2 regions of the Paenibacillus segetis genome follow, and region 2 is predicted to be linked to the other one. Evidence: riboswitches for the same ligand, from Rfam matches in the RefSeq annotation. Region 2 holds a riboswitch; the other holds the start of a gene.
What was found. A riboswitch is a leader RNA that binds a small molecule or an ion and turns the genes downstream of it on or off. The one in region 2 is predicted to bind cyclic di-AMP.
Positions count from the first base shown of each region.

Region 1: linked by a shared signal. The riboswitch ahead of IEW05_RS12005 (hypothetical protein) and the one ahead of IEW05_RS24615 (resuscitation-promoting factor) in region 2 are both predicted to bind cyclic di-AMP.

Region 1 covers NZ_BMFT01000001.1:2,578,695-2,582,717, forward strand. Annotated here, with positions in the region: gene kdpA (potassium-transporting ATPase subunit KdpA) at 1-187, opposite strand, end outside; gene kdpF (K(+)-transporting ATPase subunit F) at 264-341, opposite strand; gene IEW05_RS12000 (DUF4218 domain-containing protein) at 463-882, opposite strand; cyclic di-AMP (ydaO/yuaA leader) riboswitch at 1,086-1,273, opposite strand; cyclic di-AMP (ydaO/yuaA leader) riboswitch at 1,676-1,842, shown strand; gene IEW05_RS12005 (hypothetical protein) at 2,071-2,502, shown strand; gene IEW05_RS12010 (ABC transporter ATP-binding protein) at 2,557-3,228, opposite strand; gene IEW05_RS12015 (ABC transporter permease) at 3,225-4,023, opposite strand, start outside.
Region 2 covers NZ_BMFT01000007.1:61,012-65,034, reverse strand. Annotated here, with positions in the region: gene IEW05_RS24620 (TatD family hydrolase) at 1-543, shown strand, start outside; cyclic di-AMP (ydaO/yuaA leader) riboswitch at 761-971, shown strand; gene IEW05_RS24615 (resuscitation-promoting factor) at 1,228-2,364, shown strand; gene rnmV (ribonuclease M5) at 2,481-3,026, shown strand; gene rsmA (16S rRNA (adenine(1518)-N(6)/adenine(1519)-N(6))-dimethyltransferase RsmA) at 3,033-3,920, shown strand; gene yabG (sporulation peptidase YabG) at 3,975-4,023, shown strand, end outside.

The DNA.
Region 1 (4,023 bases), on a different contig from region 2:
ATTTCTTCCAGGACATTCGGTCCCGTTTTTTTAAGCCAATCAAGGCATAAATGCCTTTTTCAATTCGAGCAAACCCTTTGTCCGTACGATTCGGTTCATTGGAGAACACATGATATAAATAAGTACCCATTGGTTTAACCAGCAGCATTAGGATTACGATAACAGCTACAATTTGCAAAATGCCCATGAATGACTGACCCTCCTTAAATTAGGCCTAAATTGCCTAAATTTTTATGCTTTTACTAGAATAATGCGATATGAAATTAAAATTTCTCCGGATAGATCAGGGCATATACTAGATACATGAACAATAGAACGGTAACAGCTATGATCAGAATCACAAATCATTCCTCCCTATCCTGAACTACACCTTCGCACCAGTGCATAAATCCATAGAACAAACCATAAATCACGACTAATGCAGCCACCATATACAGATCCATCATGGTCTTTTCAGTCCTTTCAATTGTCTAGCTGTGCGGATTTGTCTGCCAAAAAAGACACATCCCCGCTGTGTGAATATATGACATATTTCGCCCCGAGCCCTTTATAGACTAATCTTGGATTTAAAGATGTTGTAATAACAAAAATCGGTTTTCTCGTCCAAGTACGACACATTTGAATATATCGGCAACATAATGTTAGGCTACTTTCGAACAAATACACTTTGCCCACCGGAAAAGATGGTTGAATCCAAGTGTTCTGATGATTTGTATCCACCAATACAAAACGCTCAATGCCCAATTCTTCTAGCCGATTTTTTCCTGCCTGATTGTTAGTTAACCCCGCAACCTTAATCCCTTTGAATTTCAATAATTTAATGAAAAGTTCTCCTGCTTTTGTTGGTGCCCACACAAGTACATATTCATTTTGATCCGCCATATCTATCTTTTCCCCTTCTCAAGTACATAAGGAGGCAACGAAAATCTCCGAACGATCTTGTGACCATCGTCATTTTCGGACACAGTCTGAATATAGCTGCATCGCGTCATTAGACGTTACCTTTACATCCATTTTTCATAAAAAGGTACAGTAAAGAGCCACAGAGGAAATCCTCTGTGACTCTACATGGGGTCACATTGCACTCATCCTCTCTCCATACGCTTACGAGGTTAGCTGTCGGATTCGGGCAGTGAGAGTTGCCCTACCTGTATAAATGCAAATTGCCTCACATTCTACAGGATTCACCCCATAACTGACTTCCGACTCTCACATCGGTAGTCAATTGTTGGTTCCCCCGCTTTCCTTAACGGAAATTAAGCGGATCAAATATTCAGTTATGTTATGGAAACAGGTGTAATCATACTCTCTAAGCAGATTTCTTGTAAAATGCGTTCCTTGGCAAAAAAAAGCAAAATCGAAACCAAATACATATTGGATAACGCTTACTTACTATCTAATCTCTTTATATCTCTTGTTTTCACAGTTCTAAGGCATTTATCGAATAAACCTCAATTATTGTGATTACTACTTTTCAGGAGTGAAAAATTAGCTATCTGCATATCAGAAGTAAAGAAATCAAGAAACCGAGCTTGAGGAAGATAGAAGCCTTGTATAAGGCCACAAATGTGCTTTTAGTCACTTTTTCTTCTGTTGCTGACCGAATTTGGCTTAACTACGGCCAATAAGATATCTTTTGTTTTTTACAAGGGAATCAAGAAATAGTATCATTCTGATGAAACACACGCTGAATTCCTGCAACCGCGGGAAACGGGGGAACCATCAGGCCGAGCTGGCCTACTTGGGGTGAATCCGACGGAGAATGATTAGTTCTCATGAGGTAGGGCGACTCTCACGGCCCGAATCCGACAGCTAACCTCGTAAGCCATAGAGAGAGACCCTTGATTTGCCACGCATTTGCGCCAGGCTTATTTGTACCTGAATCCGCAAACTGCAGCAGAGGTCCTCCTCTGTCTGCGGTTTTTTTGTTACTCCAAATGAACGAGCATACTTCTCGTTGCTATAAGTTAACAATCAACCTGTTATTTTGGAAAGGAATATAAGATGATGACTACTCATTTGATTAACAAACACCCATTCAACAATAGGAAATATGTCCATTACGTAAAAATGTACGCAGATTCTCTATACGCCCTTAGTTATTTGTTGTTGGAGGACAACACAGCTGCAGAACAAGTAACTACAAATACCTTCCTGGAGCTCTGTGAACCTTTTGCTCAAGATAATTGGGATCCTAAAACATTTTCATTACATGCTTATCAAAGCTGTATTCGTCAATGCACTGAACGGGTGGTAGATGTAGATAGACAGCTTCTTTCTCCTGATACTCCAACGTTGGACGAAAAAGCACTGGAATTTCTATGGTATGGATTGAAGCTTCCACTTATCGAAATATCAGTCATTCTTAGTAACAGTATTCCTACATTAAAGGAACAGCTCATCATGATACGTGAACGGGCAAGAGTTAAAGCAAGTACGATGCAGGTCCTGCCACGTAAAAATCTTGATCAAATAAGACTTGTCAACCTTGCGCAAAAGTAAAAGGGTATCCCCTAAGCCATTTACATGACTTAAGGAATACCCTTGATCAAACTTTTATACTAACACGCCATCCTTCAAGTGTAACACACGATCACACCACTCCAACATTCGTTCGTCATGTGTGACCATGACAGCAGATTTACCTTCTGCCTTCACTTCATCAGCTATCATTTGCACCACTTGTCTACCCCGCTTAAAATCCAAACTTGCTGTTGGCTCATCGGCGAGTAGAATCGCTGGATTGTTCATCCATGCCCGTGCGATCGCCACACGTTGTTTCTCCCCACCAGATAACTTCTCAGGATAATAATTGCGACGGTCCCATATATCCAGCCGTTTCAGCAACTGAGCCGCCCGATCTTTCGCTTCCTTGGCGTGCATCCCCGTTAGACTAGCAACGTATAACAGTTGTTCCTGCACTTTTAAATACGGAAGTAAATTGGCACTTTGAAACATAAATCCAATTTTGTGCAAGCGGATCGATGTAAGTTCCTGTTTACTCTTTCCCGTCAGTGATTCTCCGTCTAGAACAATCTCTCCGCTTGTTGGACTCAGCAACGCCCCTGCGGTTGATAGGAATGTACTTTTACCCGATCCGGATGGACCAAGAACCGCGATAAATTCTCCTTCATTAACCTCAAGATTTAGTTGATTAAGGATAGAGACGTTTAAATCCCCATCACCAAAAGTCTTTGTGACTTGATTCATGATTAGTTTTGCACTCATGCTCCAACCCTCCCAATAGCTTCTAATGCATCTACTTTAGCAACCTGAGTTACTGATATCAGTGATCCTAATAAAGACATACCCACAAATAGACCACTTGTAGATAAAGCTGTAGATAGATTCATCTGGAATGGCATGGACTCAGGAAGGACTGAATTAACACCCCAAGTCAACAATAGACTTAAACTTAAACTTATAATGGATAAAATAAGTACTTGTCCAACAACACTTCTTGCCAAGTATGCCGTCTTGGTTCCCATCGCTTTTAGAATACCAAACTGACTTGTCTTTTGAATCGTTATAACATAGAAGAAGACCGCAAGTACCAAAGCACCGATCACATAGAGGAAGGCAATCATCATCAAGAGTGATTTTTGCTCTTCTGCGTATCCCGGAATATTTGAAATAGCTTGCTTCTGGGTAACCACTTCCATTGAGCTAAGTTCATCAGATAGCTGCGTTACTTGATCAGATGTAACATTTAAAGCGATCGCATTGAATAATGAAGATTTAAGTACCTCAGGGTCCATAGACATCTTCGCCTTCATCGCCTGCCAGTCATGAATATTCATATATACAACCGGAGTATGACTATAAGACTGATTGTCAACAAAGCCTGTAACGGTCAATGTCATACCTGTCATTTGATCCTTAATGGTACTGCCAATTTTCAAGCCCGACTCGACCAACGTAGAATCTACAACGACATTGCCATTTTCTTCATTAGTGACTTTTTCCCCTTCCACAACTTTCGGTGAAAGTGCCCCCGCCATATCTACTGCAAAGAAAGTAACA
Region 2 (4,023 bases):
GACTGGATCGCTGAATTATGCGCTCATGAGAAAGTAGTAGCTATTGGTGAAATAGGCTTGGATTATTATTGGGATACATCCCCTAAAGATGTTCAACATAAGGTATTTCGCGATCAAATCGGATTAGCTCGGAGTCTAGGGATGCCAATTTGCATCCATAACCGCGATGCTCATGAAGATGTGGTACGGATTTTACGTGAAGAGAAGGCTAGTGAGATCGGTGGAGTGATGCATTCATTCTCTGGAAGCTGGGAAATTGCCAAAATGTGTCTAGATATGGGATTTCATTTATCGTTTGGTGGCCCCATCACTTTTAAAAACGCTAAACAACCAAAAGAGGTTTTGGCACAGACACCGATGGACCGATTATTGATCGAAACAGATTCCCCATATTTGACACCACACCCATATCGAGGAAAAAGAAATGAGTCTGCACATGTACGCTTAGTTGCGGAAGCGGCGGCAGAGATTAAAGGCATGTCCTTTGAGGAAATCGCCGAAATAACCACCAAAAATGCACTGGAACGATTTGGGATTAGATGAATTCGGGAGTAAAAAGGACGAAAAAGGTAGCAATCGGGAAAGATTAATACATTTTAACCGTTTAAAGCTAGATTATTACAATTTTTTAACCATATTTTTAAAAAAACGTGCTTGATTCGTCCTTTACAACATGTATCGAAACAGGATAGAATCTTTTCAGTAATCGAAAATGATGCCATTTGGTAATCCTTGGATATCTTCGATCACATGGTTCCATGAACCAGTCTCGCTGAATCTCCTGCATGGGAGAACGGGGGAACCGATACGATATAGATTAGGTCAACTACCAATCTTACCGTAATTGATTTCTTCATAGGGTCTTTGGGGTGAATTCGAGGTCATTGCGCCATGAGCGAATGTACTGAGAAAGGGCGGCTCTCTGCGTCCGAATCCGACAGCTAACCTCGTAAGCGTCTAAGAGAGGCAACTCGTGCATCCTATTACATCACGATACTCGGAAGCCACGAAGGAGTTCCTCTGACTCTTTCTTTAGGCTTCTTTTATTTTGAATAAATGTAATAGGCACATCATACTCTTGTTAATCAGGAGGATGACATATGCCGACCGGACTGGGGCAGGATGCGAAATGCAGTAGTTCATGCATTTCGTAAAAATGAATAATAGTCACGTCAAATGTATCTTATATCGAATTAGACGGCGGGGCTATGAAGGAGGACGGAAGATATGGGCATTTTCCACAAAAAGGAAACCCATGAATCACGCTCATCCAGCATGTCTTACGCAATGCATTGGAAGCCTGAAAATTTACGCCTTGTTTCTGTAATTAGCTTGTTGGCAGTCGCTGTAGTTATCATCACCGTGATTGGATTGAATAGCCAAGATAAGAAGAGCATCAGCTTGGTCATCGATGGTCAGATCCAACCCTTAGAGACTCGTCAATCGCTAGTGAATGAAGTGTTGGATGAACACTCCATCGTATTGAAACCCGAGGACAAAGTTTCGCGTTCACTCGCTAGCACCCTTAAGGATGGAGACCGAATTGTCATTATACGTGCCATTCCTGTAAAGGTTATAGCGGATGGAACAACTAGAACCCATTTTACAACACAAAACAACGTAGAGGGCGCAATCAAGGAGCTTGGTGTATCCTTGGACCCAGCAGATAAAGTTACTCCTGCTCTAACTAGTGCACTTAAGTCTGATTTGGAGATTCGTATTGTCCGGGTCGACAAACATACGGTGCAACAGCAAGAGACTGTACCATTCACAATCGTTAAGACTGCTGATCCAGAATTGCTTAAAGGCAAGACGAAGGTGATTCAGCAGGGAAGCGAAGGACTGGTTACACACAACATAGAGAAAGTATATGAAGACGGAGTTTTCGTATCTAAGCATTGGTTAGGCAAAGAGGTCTCGAAGGCCGCTCAGCCGAAAGTAATTGCCGTAGGCACGAAGAAACCGACAGCCGTTCTGTCTGCCAGCATCACCCGGAAAGAGGGTGGGGTCGATATTAGTGGACTAACGTCTAAAGGTGGCGTCTCGTTTAAATATAAAAAGATGATCAAAAACGTCACGCTAACTGCCTACTCTGCTGAGGAGGATGGCATAGGTACGAAGACTGCTTCCGGTACCCGCGTACAAGAAGGGAGAACGATAGCCGTTGATAAGAACATTGTCCCTATGGGATGGTGGGTCTATATCGAAGGCGTTGGCTTCCGTCGTGCCGAGGATACTGGTGGTGCAATTAAAGGCAACAAGATTGACGTTTATTACGATAGCCTGAAGGCTGCCAACCAGTTTGGCCGTAAGAAGGGCCGTACAGTCTATGTCATTGGTCCTACCAAACCTGAGTTGAACTAGGCTAAGCTAGTTTTACTTTGCATGAGGAATCGGATAGTATTAGTTTAATAAATAGATGGGTTCAAGAAGAGGATTTATCCTCTTCTTTTTGTTGTGATAAGGAAGGAAGGAATGACATGATTAAAGAGGTCATTGTGGTGGAGGGCCGAGATGATACGGTTGCCGTGAAACGGGCGGTAGAAGCCGATACGATAGAAACAGGTGGTTCTGCGATTAATGAAATGACGCTACGGAAGATTGCTCTAGCACAGGAGCGGCGGGGGGTCATTATTTTTACAGATCCTGACCATGCCGGTGAGCGTATTCGCAAAATTGTGGCCAATCGGGTTCCAGGTTGTAAACATGCCTTCCTTCGGGAAGCTGACGCGACCAAGCGCGGTGATATCGGGGTGGAGAATGCATCGCCTGAGGTCATACGCGAGGCGTTAGACAATGTACGTAGCGAGGTTGCTGGGGAAGCCGGCTTAATCGATTGGGACGATCTGATTGCTGCAGGACTCATCGTCCATCCAGAAGCAGCAGCCCGGCGAAGAATTATGGGAGAACTACTTGGTATCGGATATTGCAACGGTAAACAATTTTATAAACGAATGACGGTGTTCAGAATTAGCCGTGAAGAATTCGTGGCCGCACTGGCACAATTGGAAGACAAAGGGGTATAACTTGTCATGAGTATAATGGAAGAAGTATCAACACCGCGCCGCACGAAGGAGATTATTTCGCGGCATGGGTTTAAGTTCAAAAAAAGCCTCGGTCAGAATTTTCTGATCGATCAGAATATTCTCAGTAAGATTGTGGCTGCAGCGGGGCTGGACAAGTCCAAGGGGGCACTAGAGATTGGTCCCGGTATTGGAGCGCTCACGGAGAAGCTTGCTCAGGAGGCGGGTAAAGTAGCGGCCGTAGAGATCGACCAACGCTTGATTCCTATTCTTCGGGAGGTTCTAGAGCCCTACCCGCAAATTAACGTCATTCATGGTGACGTATTGAAGCTGGATTTACGATCCTTATTTGAAACGGAGTTTGGTGACGTTAGTGGCGTTAGCGTTGTAGCTAATTTACCTTATTACGTGACGACTCCGATCCTGATGAAGCTATTGGAAGAGAAGCTTCCCCTTGAACATATCGTCGTGATGATCCAGAAGGAAGTAGCAGAGCGCATGGCAGCCTCTCCAGGAGGTAAGGAGTATGGTAGCCTCAGTATCGCCGTTCAGTATTATAGTGAGCCTGAATTGATCTGTAAGGTGCCACACACCGTCTTTATCCCGCAGCCGAATGTAGAGTCGGCAGTGATACGGCTAAGCGTGCGTCAAGAGCCACCAGTGCAGGTGGACGATGAAGGCTTCTTTTTCGAAGTGGTCCAGTCTTCTTTTACACAGAGACGTAAAACCATTGCAAACAATCTAAAGAGTCGTTTTTTCCCAGGTGAAGGCCGTGAGAAGCTAGAGCTTCTGCTGGCAGATGCGGAGATTGAACCTACACGGCGTGCAGAAACGCTAAGTTTGGAGGAGTTCGCCAGACTCAGTAATGTACTGCTTGGCGCTGGACTGAACTCTTAGTTGCTGTAACCAATCCCTCTGTTAGCCCATAGGATGGGGGTAGAGGTGATTGACTTGACGAATTTGGGAGACTTGGTCGTTCGCAAATCTTACGGAGGAGATG